3 regions of the Thioalkalivibrio sp. genome follow, and region 1 is predicted to be linked to each of the others. Evidence: predicted binding sites of a transcription regulator. Region 1 holds the regulator's gene; each other region holds the start of a gene.
What was found. Region 1 encodes sigma-54, which starts transcription at its own class of promoters, with help from an activator protein. Its sites were predicted from a motif close to TGGCANGNTNCNTGCTT; they were not measured.
Positions count from the first base shown of each region.

Region 2: a site for sigma-54 is predicted at 2,905-2,921, ahead of ACESMN_RS04400 (P-II family nitrogen regulator). Genes of this name have one in related genera too.
Region 3: a site for sigma-54 is predicted at 3,467-3,483, ahead of ACESMN_RS12080 (DUF4168 domain-containing protein). Genes of this name have one in related genera too.

Region 1 is NZ_JAWLHP010000023.1:21,317-26,346, reverse strand. Features, by position in the region: gene hprK (HPr(Ser) kinase/phosphatase) at 1-234, opposite strand, end outside; gene ACESMN_RS06170 (PTS sugar transporter subunit IIA) at 227-688, opposite strand; gene hpf (ribosome hibernation-promoting factor, HPF/YfiA family) at 692-1,021, opposite strand; gene ACESMN_RS06160 (RNA polymerase factor sigma-54) at 1,055-2,440, opposite strand; gene lptB (LPS export ABC transporter ATP-binding protein) at 2,630-3,406, opposite strand; gene lptA (lipopolysaccharide transport periplasmic protein LptA) at 3,403-3,906, opposite strand; gene lptC (LPS export ABC transporter periplasmic protein LptC) at 3,903-4,505, opposite strand; gene ACESMN_RS06140 (KdsC family phosphatase) at 4,486-5,025, opposite strand; gene ACESMN_RS06135 (KpsF/GutQ family sugar-phosphate isomerase) at 5,025-5,030, opposite strand, start outside.
Region 2 is NZ_JAWLHP010000015.1:28,832-33,861, forward strand. Features, by position in the region: gene ACESMN_RS04380 (gamma-glutamyl-gamma-aminobutyrate hydrolase family protein) at 1-590, opposite strand, end outside; gene ACESMN_RS04385 (amidoligase family protein) at 577-1,569, opposite strand; gene folB (dihydroneopterin aldolase) at 1,762-2,115, shown strand; gene folK (2-amino-4-hydroxy-6-hydroxymethyldihydropteridine diphosphokinase) at 2,112-2,627, shown strand; gene ACESMN_RS04400 (P-II family nitrogen regulator) at 2,992-3,330, shown strand; gene ACESMN_RS04405 (ammonium transporter) at 3,372-4,619, shown strand.
Region 3 is NZ_JAWLHP010000073.1:5,567-10,596, forward strand. Features, by position in the region: gene ACESMN_RS12065 (MBL fold metallo-hydrolase) at 1-153, opposite strand, end outside; gene ACESMN_RS12070 (ATP-binding protein) at 470-1,954, shown strand; gene ACESMN_RS12075 (sigma-54-dependent transcriptional regulator) at 1,951-3,333, shown strand; gene ACESMN_RS12080 (DUF4168 domain-containing protein) at 3,525-3,908, shown strand; gene rplM (50S ribosomal protein L13) at 4,046-4,474, shown strand; gene rpsI (30S ribosomal protein S9) at 4,513-4,905, shown strand; tRNA gene ACESMN_RS12095 (tRNA-Gln) at 4,943-5,016, shown strand.

The DNA of each region.
Region 1 (5,030 bases):
CAGGCACTCGTGCTCGGCCGGTTTCAGCGTCTCGATATGGCGGGCCTCGAGATCGCCAATCACCTGGATGCGGTTGGGCCGGATCATGTTGAAGTGACCGGCCATCGGCAGATCGGCGTCGTCTGCCTCGTGCAGGATCCGGTCGTGCGCTTCGGCCTCGCCATGGACGTACACCAGCCCGGTGCGCGGCCCGAGGGCGGCGACCAGCTCGGCGAGACTGAGGCTTTCAGCCATCGCGGAAGGCGGTGCGGGCGGCCAGGTGCAGGGCGGGGGTGTCGGCGCTGCGCCGGAGCGCGGCGATATTGTCGGGCTGGGACAGGACGCGTGCCAGCTGCGCCAGCAGATCCAGGTGTTCGCCGGTGGATTCCTCCGGCACGATCAGCGCGATCAGGATGTCGACCGGTTCATGGTCGATGGCCTCGAAGTCCACACCCTGCTCCAGCCGCAGCACCGCGACTCTGGGGTTGTCGATCTCGGCCATGCGCCCGTGGGGAATGGCCACGCCATGGCCGAGACCGGTGGAGCCGAGCCGCTCCCGTGCCGAGAGGGCATCGAAGATCAGGCTGGCCGAGGGAACGGCGTCACCCCTGGCCAGGAGTTCACCGAGCCGTTCCAGCGCGCGTTTCTTGCTGGTGATGTCGGCGTCCAGGCAAACCCGGTCCTCCCGGACAAGATCGGCAATCTGCATTGCTCAGGCGATTTGCTGTCGGTTGAGCTGCACGCCTTCGGCGCGGTGATGATCCTTTATCTTCTCCTTGTGCTTGATCAGCTGCCGGTCGGTCTTGTCGATCAGGCCGTCGATCGCGGCGTACATGTCCGCGTGCGTCGCATAGGCATGGATGTGGTTGCCGCTGACCTGAAGGTTGGCCTCCGCCTTGTTATGGTTCTTCTCCACCGTGAGCACGACATGGATGTCGATCACCTGGTCGAAGTGCCGTTCCAGGCGACCGAACTTGTCCTGAACGTAGTCACGCAGTGGATCGGTGATGTCGACGTGATGACCGGTCAGATTGATCTGCATACTCAAACTCCTTGCATTGGTGGGCCGCGAGGTTCAGAGCAGCTGCCGGCGTTCGCTGGACGGCGGCAGGTTCATCGCCTCGCGGTATTTGGCCACGGTGCGCCGGGCCACGTTGATGCCTCGGTCGGAGAGGACCTGGGCGAGTCGGGAGTCGCTCATGGGCCGGTTGGGCGGTTCCTCGCTGATCAGTTTGCGGATCATCGCACGGATCGCGGTGGCGGAACATTCACCGCCGTCGCTGGTGCCCACGTGGCTGGAGAAGAAGTACTTGAACTCGAACACGCCGCGCGGGGTATGCATGAATTTCTGGGTCGTCACCCGCGAGATGGTCGATTCGTGCAGGTCCAGCGCCTCGGCAATATCGCGCAGGATCAGCGGCTGCATCGCCACCTCGCCCTTCTCGAGGAATCCGGTCTGCCGGTCCACGATCGCCCGCGCCACGCGCAGCAGGGTCTCGTTGCGGCTGTGCAGGCTCTTCAGGAACCAGCGCGCCTCCTGCAGCTGATTGCGCATGAAGGCGCTGTCGCGCGCATCACTGACCCTCCGGACCATGCCCGCGTAGAGGCTGTTGATCCGGATGCGCGGCGCGATCTCCGGGTTCAGGTCGACCCGCCAGCCCTCGCGGTCCCGGCGCACATAGACGTCCGGGGTCACGTATTCCGGCGCCTGGTCGCTGATCTGGCTGCCGGGCCGCGGATTCAGCGTGCGGACGAGCTCCATCGCGCGCGCGAGGGTCGTCTCGTCCAGCCCGAGTTCCCGCTGGAGCGTGCGGAAGTCATGCCTGCCGAGACTCTCCATTCCCGCATCGATCACCCGAAGGGCGGTGTCGCGCAGCGGCGTGCCCTCCGGCAGCACGCGCAGCTGGAGCAACAGACACTCGCGTAGATCGCGCGCACCGACGCCGACCGGATCGCACTGCTGGATCCAGTGCAGGACCGCCTCGATTTCGTCGAGGCCGACGGTCTCCTCGCCCCCAAGGATTTCCTGAAGGGTCTCGAGGTCGGTCTCGAGGTAGCCGTCCGCGTTGATGCTGTCGATCAGCGTCGCCCCGATGTGCCGGTCCTGTTCGTTCAGCGGGCCCAGGTGCAGCTGCCACAGCAGGTGCTCGTGCAGGCCACCCTCGCTGCCCGCCTGGTTCTCGAAGGGGTCGCGGTCATCGACCCCGACGCCCTGCGAGCCCGGGCCCTGGGCGTACGGCTCGTCACCCCAGTCCTCGGCGGATGCCTCCGTGTCCGGGCTGTTGTCGGCGGGTTCCGCTTCCGGCTGGGCCTCGGCTGGCTCACCGGACGCCTCTTCGGGGGGCGTGTCCTCGGCGAGCTCGAGCATCGGATTGCTCTCGAGCGCCTGCTGCACTTCCAGCTGCAGTTCGATCGTCGACAGCTGCAGGAGGCGGATGGCCTGCTGCAGCTGCGGGGTCATGGTCAGGTGCTGACCGAGCTGCAGATTGAGCGAAGACTTCAGCATGCGGCGGGCAGGGACGCGAAATGATTCATCATGACTTCATGTTACTGCCTGTGCCCGGTTTTTTGCAGCCTTTTGGTGCAGGGCCACGGCGCGCGGCCGGAGGCGGGCCGCCCCTGCCGGGGGCTACGGCGCGGATGGCATGCATCAGAGACGGAAATGCTCACCGAGATAAACCGTCCGCACGCGCTGGTCGGCGAGCAGCTCGGGTGGCGTCCCCTCGCTGAGCAGGCGGCCCTCGCTGAGGATGTAGGCCCGGTCACAGATGCCCAGTGTCTCGCGCACGTTGTGGTCCGAGATCAGCACCCCGATGCCCCGTTGTTTCAGGTGGGCGATCACCTCCTGAATCTCCACCACCGAGATCGGGTCCACGCCCGCGAACGGTTCGTCGAGGCAGACGAACTGCGGGTTGCCCGCCAGCGCGCGGGCAATCTCGGCGCGCCGCCGCTCGCCGCCGGACAGCGCGATCCCCGCGCTGTCGCGCACCGTATTCAGCTGGAATTCCTCGATCAGTGCGTCCCCGATCTCCCGGCGTCCGGCCGCATCGAGGTCCCGGCGCAACTCGAGCACGGCCTGCAGGTTCTGCCAGACCGTCAGACGGCGGAAGATCGATGCCTCCTGGGGCAGGTAACCGATTCCGAGTCGCGCGCGCAGATGGACCGGCGCGCGCGTGAGCTCGCGGCCGGCCAGCATGATGCGGCCCGCGTCCGCCTGTATCAGTCCCACCAGGATGTAGAAGCAGGTGGTCTTGCCGGCACCGTTCGGTCCCAGCAGACCGACCACCTCGCCCCGGGCGACGTCGACGTCGGCCCCGTCCAGCACCGTGCGCGTGCCGTAGCGTTTGGTCAGCGCGATGCCCACCAGACGATCATCCGGGGCCGGCTCCGCGCGGGCCGTGCCGCTGGGATCCGCGGCGGCCGTCATTCGGCTTCCGGCTGGATGGTGATCCGGACGCGCTCTTCCGGCGTGCCTTCGATGCGGATGACATCCTGTGCGAGGTCGTAACGGATCCGCTCGCCGCGTGCGTCCTCCGTCAAGGTCTGCACCCGCGCCTCGCCCAGCAGCACCAGCACCTCGTCTTCGAGGTGATATTCCATCTCCAGGGATGTCGCGACCCGCGGCTGGTTGTCGGCGTCGGGCGCCTCTGCGCGCACCGGCTTGCCCTGGGCCTCCATTCGGGTCGGGCGCCGGTCCGGAGCGTGGATCACGATACGGTCCGCCCACAGCGTCATGTCACCGTGGGTGACGACGACGTCGCCGGTGTAGGTGCCGATTCCGCGCCGTTCGTCCATCTCGGCGCTGTCGGCGGTGATCTGCACCGGCAGCGTCGGCGTCTGGGCGGCGAGGATCGCAGGCAGGCAGGCCAGAAGCAGGCCACGCAGCGCGCCGGCGGCGATGCGCAGCGGCAATGTCCGTTGGTTCATTGCGGATCTTCCTCTGTCTCCTGAGGAGCATAGACGGTCTCGACCTCGTTCCGGAGCTCGATGATGTCGGCCTGCACGTCGGCATGCATCCCGATGCCGGTCATGAACAGCCCGGGGCGGAGCACCGTCGCCCGAGCGTTGGTCATCACCTCGCGGGTTCCGGTCAGGATGGTCACGTCCGCCGTTTCGATCTCGGTCCGCGGGTTCGCTGGCCCGGGCAACTGGACGCCCTCGGTGATCCCGACCGTTTCCAGCCGCTCTTCCGCCGGATCATGCACCGCCGCCGGCGCGGTCCAGATCCAGTCCACGCGGCCCTCGGTCAGCAGCTCCAGCCGGGGCTCCTGCGCACGCTGGATTCCAAGGTCCTGGAACTGCTGCATGCGCTCCCCCTTCAGCACATGCGTGACTGTGCCCTCCGCGTCGGTGATGCGCAGCGTGAACCCGAGGATGTCGAACTGGGGGTCCGGTTCCACGGCCGCAGGCGACGCTGGAACGGCTGCCGCCGCGACTGCCAGAAGCAGTGCAGCGGCGCGCACCGGGCCGCGCGTCCGGGGTGCCGGAAGCGGTCGGCGGCCGCCGTTACGTGTCGAGATAGGCACGGAGGATGTCCTCCAGCCGGCCCTGCGCGGCGAGCAGGGTCTCGCAGACCTCGCGGACGGCACCGCGGCCGCCCCGCTCGCAGGTGTGCCAGTCGGCGTGTTCGAGGACCAGCGGGTGCGCATCGGCGACCGCGATGCCGAGCGCAACCCGGCGCATGGCGGGCAGATCGACGACGTCGTCTCCGACGAAGGCGCTCTGTTCCGGTCCAAAACCGGTCTGTCCGAGGAGTTCCTCGAGCGCCTCGCCCTTGTCCCGGCGTCCCTGCAGCAGGTGCCTTACTCCGAGATCGCGCATGCGGTGCAGCACCACCTCGGAGTTGCGTCCGGTCAGGATTGCCAGCTCCAGACCGCCCTGCTGGGCCATCCGGATGCCGTGGCCGTCGCGGCTGTGAAAGGCCTTGTACTGTTCTCCGCCGTCCCCGAGAAACAGGCTGCCATCGGTCAGCACTCCGTCCACGTCGAGGATCAGGAGGCGGATCTGCCGTTGCCGTTGCAGCAGGATTCCGGACTCCAGCGGCATCAGGC
Region 2 (5,030 bases), on a different contig from region 1:
TCCTCCAGCCGGCTGCCGGATTCGACGGAGATCTTCTTCACCGGCAGCAGGCTGCGCGACCTCGGGGTCTCCACGTAGAACGCGTCGAGGCTGCGGTTCAGGCTCCCTCCGAGCACCACGTTGATCAGCTGCATGCCGCGACAGATGCCGAGCACCGGCAGGTGGCCGTCGAGCGCGCGGTTGATCAGGGCCTTCTCCAGGCGATCCCGCTCGGGGTCGAGGCCGCCCCGATGCGACTGGAACATGCGGCGGAGCAGCCAGAGCATCGGGTAGAAGGCGTAGCCGATCAGCCGTTGCGTCCAGCGGCGCTCGGCCGCCTGGATGTCGCTGGCGCTCGGCCCCCCGGGCTCGTCATAGAGCGCCGGGTCGACGTCCGCGCCGCCGCCGACGATCAGGGCATCGAAATCGCAGCGGTAGCAGGGTCGTGACGGGCGGATCCTGAGCGGTCGGCCGCCCGCCCGGCGCACGGCCAGCGCGGTGAAGAACCATGCCGGCCAGCCGCCGCGGTCCGGTCCGGTGATCGCGACCAGTGGACGCCGGCTCGCACCGTCCGTCTCTTCGCGGGCTGTTTCCGGATCAGAACCAGTCACGGATCCGCTGCGCCCATTGGTCCGCGAACTGCCCGAGCGCCTGCGCGGGACGCCGCAGGTATTCCGCGCGCGCATCCTGCAGGCGGTCCGTGTCCGCCGCCAGGTGTTCCACCTCGGCCCATGCATTGAACGGTCGTGCCAGAGTCCATTCGGGGTCGTCGATCTCGCAGTTCGGCAGCCGGTAGTGCAGTGCCGGACGCGGCTTGATCAGTTCGTGTTCCACCGGCGCCGACCGTACACGCTGTGCATCGATCACTGCGAACAGGGGCAGCATGTCCAGTGGGCGGTTTCGGGTCGGGTTGTGCTCGAGGTAGTCGTCGATCAGCTCGCCGATCCCCGGGCGGTAGGCGGGTTGCAGCAGGTGACGTACGTAGCTGCCCGGGAAGGGCTTGATGAATGGCGTGAGCCGGCGGGCGAGGTCGATGTTGCCGGCCTTGACCAGTGCCTCGTAGAGCAGCACGAAGGCCTGCAGCAGCGGAGTGAGCCAATCCGCATCCAGGCTGTGCGCCTCGATGTTCAGCTGCAGCCCGAAGGCGTACAGCAGCGACGCCTGGGTCCCCTGCGCTCCTTGCCGCTGGAGTGTGCCACGGACGCGGTCGAGACGCGGCAGCACGGTCATCGGTACCGGAGGAGCCACGATCTCGTACGGGACCAGGCGGGCCGCGGCATCAGCAAGCCAGCGGTCCAGGGACTCCTGATCCCTTGCATCGAGCTCGACCCCGAGGCGCCGGAGATGCTCGCGGTAGCGGTGGTCCCGGAGCACGCTGGCGTCCAGTTCCACACTGAAGTCCCCGTACTCCGTTTCGCGCACGTACGTGACGAAGGCTCCGCCGCTTTCGATCCGCCCGCCGAACTCCGCGCGCACGGCCGCGGCCATCACGTCCAGTGCAACGTCCCCCATTTCGATCTCCACCCCGATGCGGCGCGGGCGCCCGTCGGGGTCGTCCGGCCAGGGCAATTCTCGAAAACGGCTGCTCATCGCGGCTATGGCTCCTGGTCCCGCGGGTTGCGGGATCGGTGTTGTGGCGGCTTGGCCCCGGATCATAGCGCAGCCTGTGCCGGGCTTCCGGGGAACACCGGACCAAGACGGTGCTCGGCGGCTCCGCGGGCGGTCGGTTATGCTTGCGCCCTGGTGTCTGGCACGGGTTCCTCGCGGGGAGGCGAACGAACCATGGATCACATCTATCTGCACGACCTCGAAGTTGAAGCCGTGATCGGCATTCATGCCTGGGAGCAGCGGATCCGGCGCCGCCTGCGCTTCGACATCGAACTGGACACGGATACGCGGTCCGCCTCGGACTCCGGAGACATCGGTGACACCATCGACTACGCGGCCGTCGCCGACTGTGTCCGCTCGATCGTGACCCGCGGCGCCCACGTTCTGCTCGAGGGTCTGGCCGAGGAGATCGCGCAGACGCTGCTGGAACGGTTCGGCTGCCACTCGATTCGCCTGACCGTGGGCAAGCCGGGCGCGGTAGCGGGCGTGCGCGAGGTCGGCATCGTTATCGAACGGAACCGACCTTGAATGCCGGGCCCGGTCCGTCCCGGCGTGCCTTTGTCGGACTCGGCAGCAACGTCGAGCCGGCAAGCCACCTGCGCACTGCGCTGGGCGCGATTGCCGGCGCCTTCGGTGCGCTGCGGCGTTCCCCGGTCTGCGCCAGTCCGGCGGCCGGCTATCACGGACCGGACTACTGGAACCTCTGCGTCGCCTTCGACACGTCACTGTCGCCAATGGAACTGGTGGGATGGCTGAAGCAGCTGGAGGCGCGCCTGGGCCGCCGGTCCGGCGAGCCGCGCCATGCCCCGAAGACCCTGGACGCGGACCTGCTGCTGCTGGACCGGCTGGTATCGGCGCAACCGCCGCTTCCCCATCCGGAGATCCTCACCCGCACCTACGTGCTCGGACCACTGGCGATGCTGGCTCCGGAGCTGCCGCTGCCCGGCAGCCAGCGGACGGTCGGCGCCATCTGGGCAGAGCTGCGGCACACCGGAGCCATCGAGGTCCTCTCTCCGGATCCGCTCCAGGATAGACCCTGATCCAACGGCCATTCGCGTGAGAGGCGCGCCCTGCACCCCTGTCCCCGCCCCCCCTGCGGGAGGCGAGCCCTCTCGCCGATCCGGCGCCGGGGAAGATCGGCCAGGGGGCTGGCCTCCTGCGCTTGATCCTCTCCGGAAGGTCTGCCGTGACTTCACCTTCCGGTTATGCACCGTTCTGGTGCAGCGATCCCCGTGGTTCCGTTCGCTTTTGGTGCGGTCACCCCCTGCGTGGCGGTGATTCGATCACAAATGGCGCCCGAGCCCGTCTGGGCATGGTTGGCACGGCCTGTGCAGGAAGCCCCGCGTCTACATGACACCTCTCGTCCTGCGTGGACAAACCAGCTCTAGCGACAAGGAGTGAACGATGAAAATGATCATGGCGATCATCAAGCCCTTCAAGCTTGATGATGTTCGCGAAGCAATATCGGAAATCGGCGTGCAGGGCATGACGATGACTGAAGTAAAGGGGTTCGGTCGCCAGCGTGGCCATACGGAGCTCTACCGGGGTGCCGAGTACGTGGTGGACTTCCTGCCCAAGGTCAAGCTGGAGGTCGCGGTGGATGACGATACGGTTGACCGCGTGGTCGAGGCGATCACGAAGTCTGCAAGCACGGGCAAGATCGGCGACGGCAAGATCTTCATTTCACCCATCGAGCAGGTCGTGCGCATCCGCACCGGCGAGACCGGGGCCGAGGCGCTTTGAGCCGCCTGGACTGAACTCACGTTTACTGGAGATTTCCGATCATGGAACAGCAAGTAGCAGAACTTGCCTACGCACTCGATACCTTCTATTTCCTGATAGCGGGTGCGCTGGTCATGTGGATGGCCGCGGGCTTTACAATGCTCGAGGCAGGCCTGGTGCGAAACAAAAGCACCGCTGAGATCCTCACCAAGAACATCGCGCTGTATTCGGTTGCGACCGTGATGTTCATGGTCGTGGGTTACAACATCATGTACAGCGACGGGATCAGCTCGATCATCCCGGGCATCGGCTTCTTCATCTCGGGTGACAACACCGTGGCAGAGATGGTGGCGAGCGATGGTGACATCTATTACTCCAACCGGGCCGACTTCTTCTTCCAGGTCGTGTTTGTCGCCACCGCGATGTCGATCATCTCGGGTGCGGTTGCCGAGCGCATGAAGCTGTGGGCCTTCCTCGCCTTCGCGGTCGTGATGACCGGCTTCATCTACCCGATCCAGGGCTTCTGGAGCTGGGGTGGTGGTTTCCTTTCCGACTTGGGCTACGTCGACTACGCCGGTTCCGGCATCGTCCACTTCACCGGTGCCGTCGCGGCGCTTGCGGGTGTGCTGCTGCTCGGCGCGCGCAAGGGCAAGTACGGTCCGAACGGCGAGATCAACGCGATTCCAGGTGCTGCTCTGCCGCTGGCGACGCTGGGCGTGCTGATCCTGTGGCTGGGCTGGTTCGGCTTCAACGGCGGTTCGGAACTGAAGGTGTCCGATCTGAGTTCGGCCAATAATGTTGCTGCGGTGTTCGCGAACACCAACCTCGCGGCCGCGGGTGGCGTGATCGCGTCCCTGATCGCGTCCCGCCTGCTGTTCGGCAAGGCGGACCTGACCATGGCCCTCAACGGCGCGATCGCCGGTCTCGTGGCCATCACCGCCGACCCGCTGAGCCCGTCGCCGCTGCTGGCTGCCGTGATCGGCGCGATCGGTGGCGTGATCGTGGTCTTCTCCATCGTCGCACTGGACAAGATGAAGATCGACGACCCCGTCGGTGCGATCTCGGCCCACGGTACCGCCGGGATCTGGGGGGTGCTGGCGGTGCTGCTGTCCAACCCGGATGCAACGGTCTTCGGCCAGCTCAGCGGCCTGGTGGCGATCTTCCTCTTCGTCTTCATTGTCAGCCTGGTCGTCTGGTTCATCCTGAAGCTGGTGATGGGCATCCGGCTCTCTGAAGAGGATGAATACCTGGGCGCCGACGTGGTCGAGTGCGGACTCGAGGCGTACCCGGAGTTCGTCAAGAAGACGTAAGCGACTTGGGGTGCCCGGAACCCCGAGTCCGGGCACCCCAGACGGAGTCTCCTCCGACACCGACCATACAGTCTCCCAGGGCTTGAAATCGGTGATTGCGGGCGCAACAGCGCCCGCTTTTTTTGGTGCGCCGGGGAGAGTTCCGGGCATCCGGGGGCGGCTGCTCCGGCGTAGGTGCGGGGCGGGCACGCTCAAGCCGTCCGTGGCCGCCGATGGCCCGCACCGCACGTATTCCCGGAGCAGTTCTTGAGCTCTGGGGACTGCCCCAATCAGAGCCTTCGGCGACGCCGGCAGACCATCGCGGGGCCGGCTCTCGTGTGCTCAGCGGGGTAGAATACGGCGCCTGATCGGCGCGCGGGCTCGCCTGCAGAGCCCGATGGTCGTGGGAGCGGCCTCCCGGCCGCGATGGGT
Region 3 (5,030 bases), on a different contig from region 1:
GCGCAGTTCCAGGCCGCGTTCGCGTGCGGCCTCAAGCAGACGTTGAGGAGAACCACCGGGATCCACCCAGGCGGCCTCCCGCGTCTTCTCGCACCAGATCAGGGTGGCGTTCTGTTCGAAGGCGGTGACGGGAATGCTGTGAAACGCAAGCATGGCGGTGGCCGTTCGAGGGTGGGACGACATTGTTGCAAAGCGAACCCGCGGCCGCCATCGCAGGCAGCGCAGGATTTTTTTTGCACTGCGGGGTTGACACGCAAGTCGATATATTAGAACATGCTCATACGTTGATTGGTTGCCCCCCGCAACCGTCAGCGTACTCCTCCATCCTCCTTTGGTGGTTAATTGGCGCGAACTTCGGTTCGCGCTTTTTTTTTGGGGGCATACCCCGGCAGGTCCGGCGCGCCCCGGACTCGCATATTCCGGAGGATTCTGATACCCCTGTATGCCGCCACTCGCGTAGTACCACTGGATGCTCCTGCGACTCAACAACCTGCGTAATGCCGTGATCGCCTTCGTGCTGTTGCCGCTGCTCGGGCTGCTGGTCGCGCTGGGGCTGCTGGGGCTCCGCGAATTCGAACAGCAGATGGAACTGCGCATGCAGGAGGACATCGAACTGGTGGCGCGATCCATCCGGCTACCCATTTCGACCGCGATGGTCCGCCGCGACGCACTGGACGTGCAGCAGGCCCTGGATTCCGCCTTCCAGCTCGAGCAGGTCTTCGGAGTCTACGTGTACGATTCCGACGGCCAGCTGGTCGCGACCAGCGGCCCGCGCAGTCCCTCGCTCGAGCGCCGGCGCGAGGCCCGCGTGATCACCGAGGGCGGAAGCCAGGGTGCCTTCGACGAGCGGCAGGGCCGCGAGGTCTTTTCCTTCTTCCTGCCGCTGACTGATGCCGGCGGCCGGATCATCGGACTGCTGCAGATCACGCGCGACGTGACCCGTTTCCAGGCCTACATTGCGCAGATGCGCTGGCAGGGTGGACTGGCGATCGGGCTGCTCGCAGCGGTCTTCCTGATGGTGGTGCTGATCGGACACTACCGCGCAGTCGGCCGGCACGTGAGCCGGCTCGTGGATGCGATGCGGCGTGTCGGGGACGGGACCCGTGGCCTGCGCGTGCCGGAACAGGGTCCGCAGGAACTGCGCCTGCTCGCGACCACGATGAACGAGATGATCCAGCGTCGCGAGGATTCGGAACGGGCGCTGGAGGCGCAGCGTGCCCGGCGCGCGGAACTGGAGGAGAAGCTGCGCCAGTCGGAGAAACTGGCCGCGATCGGTCAGCTGGCGGCCGGTGTTGCGCACGAGCTGGGCACGCCGCTTGGAGTGATCGGCGGACGTGCGCAGAGGGCGCGCCGCGGATTGCCCGAGGATTCGCCGGCCAGCGCGGAAATCCGCAGCCTGCTTGGGGAACTGCGCCGCGTGGAGCACATCGTGCGTCAGCTGCTGAACTTCGCGCGCCGCAATCCGCTGAACACGCGGGAGATCGTCGTTCCGGCCCTGGTAAGCGACGTCGTCGCCAGGGTCGGGGTTGGGGCCGGGCGTCGGGAAATCGAGATCGAGACCGGGCCCGGCAACAGTGCTGGCGAGGACAGTGCACTCGTGCTGCGCGCCGATCCGGCCCGGCTGGAGCAGGCGCTGGGCAACCTGATCGAGAATGCAATCCACGCGGGCAGCCAGCGGGTGCGCGTCGACTGGCGGCAGGTCGTGAAAGACGGGCGGCCCATGGTGGAAATCGGGGTGGCCGATGATGGCCCGGGAATCGCGGAAGAGGACGTGGACCAGATCTTCGAGCCCTTTTTCACCACCAAGCCAGCCGGGCAGGGCACCGGCCTGGGGCTCGCCGTCGCCCATGCGGCGGTCGAGGACCATGGTGGCGACCTGCGGCTGGACCGTGAATGGCAACCGGGCGCGCGCTTCGTGATCACGCTGCCCGCGGCAGAAGGGGAGGCGCGATGATGGACGCTCGCGTCGAAGAAAGGGTACTCGTGGTCGAAGACGATGGCGGGCACCGCGAGCTCCTGCAGCAGGAACTCTCGGACGCGGGTTACCAGGTCACCGCAGTAGCCAGCGCCGAGCAGGCGCTCACGCTGCTGGGCGAACGGAGCTTTGGGTTGGTGGTCAGCGACCTGCGCCTGCCGGAGGCGGACGGTTTCGCCGTGCTGGAGGCCGCGCGCACGCTGGTACCGGCACCGGGCTTCGTCATGCTCACCGGCTTCGGCACCATCGATCAGGCGGTCAGTGCCCTGAAGGCGGGAGCGGACGACTTTCTGACCAAGCCTGTGGATCTCGAACACCTGCGGCTGGCGGCGCAGCGGGTGTTGCAGACCCGGCAGCTGCGCGCCGAGGTGCAGCAGTATCGGGAGGTGCTGGGCGAGCGAGGCTTCCACGGGATGCAGGGAAAGAGTCCGGCAATGCTGCGCCTGTTCGACCTGATCCGACGTATCGCTCCCTCCGACGGGAGCGTCCTGATCACCGGGGAGTCCGGAACCGGCAAGGAACTCGTCGCCAGGGCGCTGCACGAGGAGAGTCCCCGTGCGCAAGGACCGTTCGTCGCCCTGAACTGCGCCGGCATCCCCGAGACCCTGCTGGAATCCGAGCTGCTGGGGCATGCGGCGGGCGCCTTCAGTGGTGCCAAGGGGGCGCGCAGGGGCCTGTTCCTGGAGGCGGACGGGGGCACGCTGTTCCTGGACGAGATCGGCGAGATGCCGGCTTCGATGCAGACCAAGCTGCTGCGCGTGCTCCAGGACGGTCGGGTGCGGCCGGTCGGCGCCAATGACGAGATTGCGACGGATGTGCGGATCATTGCGGCCACGCACCGGGATGTCGCCGAGCTGTTGGCCGAGGGTCTGCTGCGCGAGGATCTCTTTTTCCGGCTGGAGACCTTTCGCATCGAGGTTCCGCCCCTGCGCCAGCGCGGCGAGGATATCGCCCGGCTGCTGCACACCTTTCTGCACCGTCACGCCCTCGAGCAGCGGGGGGCGGTCAGACGGCTCGAGCCCGAGGCCATGCGGCGACTCCTCGGCTACCGCTTTCCCGGCAATGTGCGCGAGCTGGAAGGCCTCGTCGAGCGGGCAGCCACCCTGGCCCGCGACGGGTTGATCCGGCTGGACGACCTGCCCGAGCGGGTCCGCGCGGACGTGTCGGCCCGGGAACCGTCCGTGGCGGGGTCTGGGGGCGAGGCGCGGCAGGACGAGGACTGGGAGACGCTGGAGGAGCTCGAGAACCGTTACATCCGGCAGGTACTCGCCTTCACCGGCGGCAACAAGCAACGTGCGGCGCGCATCCTTGGTATCGGACGCAAGACGCTCTACCGGAAGCTGGGCGACGAGCTGTGACCCGCTGGACCGTAGCGATTCGACACATGTGGCGGATTGCACCGTGCGACTCAGATCGGAGGGGTCCTCCGGAGCGGAGGGAGATGGCCATAAGCCCTTGATCCGGTGCTCCCCGGTATCGGACTCAGGTTGTTGGCACGGTTGCTGCTTTGCAAGGGTCTGCAAGCAACGCAACTCCTGAGGAGCACTTGATGACGATTCGCAAGACTGTACTGACCATTGCCCTGACCGCCCTCTTCGCCGCCAGTGGTGCCGCCCTCGCGCAGGACGGCGGCCAGCCGTCCTTCGGTGAAACCACGCCGCCCTCCGCAGCCATGACCGACCAGACGATCGACACCTTCGTGGACGCCTTCGTCGCGGTGCAGGGAATCCGCGAGGACTACACCGAGCGCCTGCAGGACGCCTCTGACGAGGGCGAGGCCCAGGGGCTTCAGCAGGAGGCCCAGGAAAAGATGATGCAGGCCGTGGAGGCCTCGGGCATGAGCGTTCAGGAGTACAACGAGGTGGCCATGGCGCTGCAGAACGATCCGGAACTGATGGAGCAGGTCCAGGAGAAGGCGATGGACCGCATGTAGGTGCACACGGGTACCTCGAGTCCCGGAATCGCCGGTCCCTCGCGGGCCGGCGATTCTCGTTGTGCACCTTGAACCCCTGGCGCGGGTCGGTTACTATTTCGCGCTTTCCGAAACGCCCCGCATCCGGAGCAACAGGCATGAAGACCATCAGCGCCAAGCCGTCAGAAGTCGAACGCGACTGGTACCTCGTGGACGCGAACGGCAAGACCCTCGGCCGGCTGGCCACCGAGATCGCGCGCCGCCTGCGCGGCAAGCACAAGCCCGTGTACACGCCTCACGTGGACACGGGGGACTACATCGTTGTCGTGAACGCCGAGAAGATCCGGGTTTCCGGAAAGAAGGCCAGCGACAAGATGTACTATCGCCACTCCGGCTACCCCAGCGGCCTGAAGCAGGCGAACTTCGCGCAGATGATTGAACGCGCCCCGGAGCGCGTGCTGGAACTGGCGGTCAAGGGGATGCTTCCGAAGAACCCGCTGGGTCGAGCGATGTTCAAGAAGCTGAAGGTCTACGCGGGCAGTCAGCATCGGCATGCCGCCCAGCAGCCCCGGCCGCTGGAGATCTAGACCCTCGCCGAACCGTTTACGTCAAGGACAACGCATTCATGGCAATGAACCAGAACTATGGCACCGGCCGCCGCAAGACCGCATCCGCGCGGGTCTTTCTCCGTCCGGGGAAGGGCGACATCATCGTCAACAACAAGGCGCTGGATGACTACTTCGGCCGGCAGACCTCGCAGATGGTGGTTCGCCAGCCGCTGGTGACCGCGGAGGCGGGGGACCGCTTCGACGTGATCGCCACCGTGCAGGGAGGCGGCGCCAACGGCCAGGCCGGCGCCATCCGCCTCGGCATCGCTCGCGCGCTGGTCGAGTACGACGAGGGCCTGCGCTCGCCGATGCGCCAGGCCGGCTTCATGACCCGCGACGCGCGGGAGGTGGAGCGCAAGAAGGTAGGCCTGGCCAAGGCCCGTCGCGCGAAGCAGTTCTCCAAGCGCTGACGTCCCGGGCGGGGACCACTCCCCCGGCCCGCCGAATTGGGGGATCGTCTAGCGGTAGGACTACGGACTCTGACTCCGTCAACCCAGGTTCGAATCCTGGTCCCCCAGCCATCTACGAAAGAGGC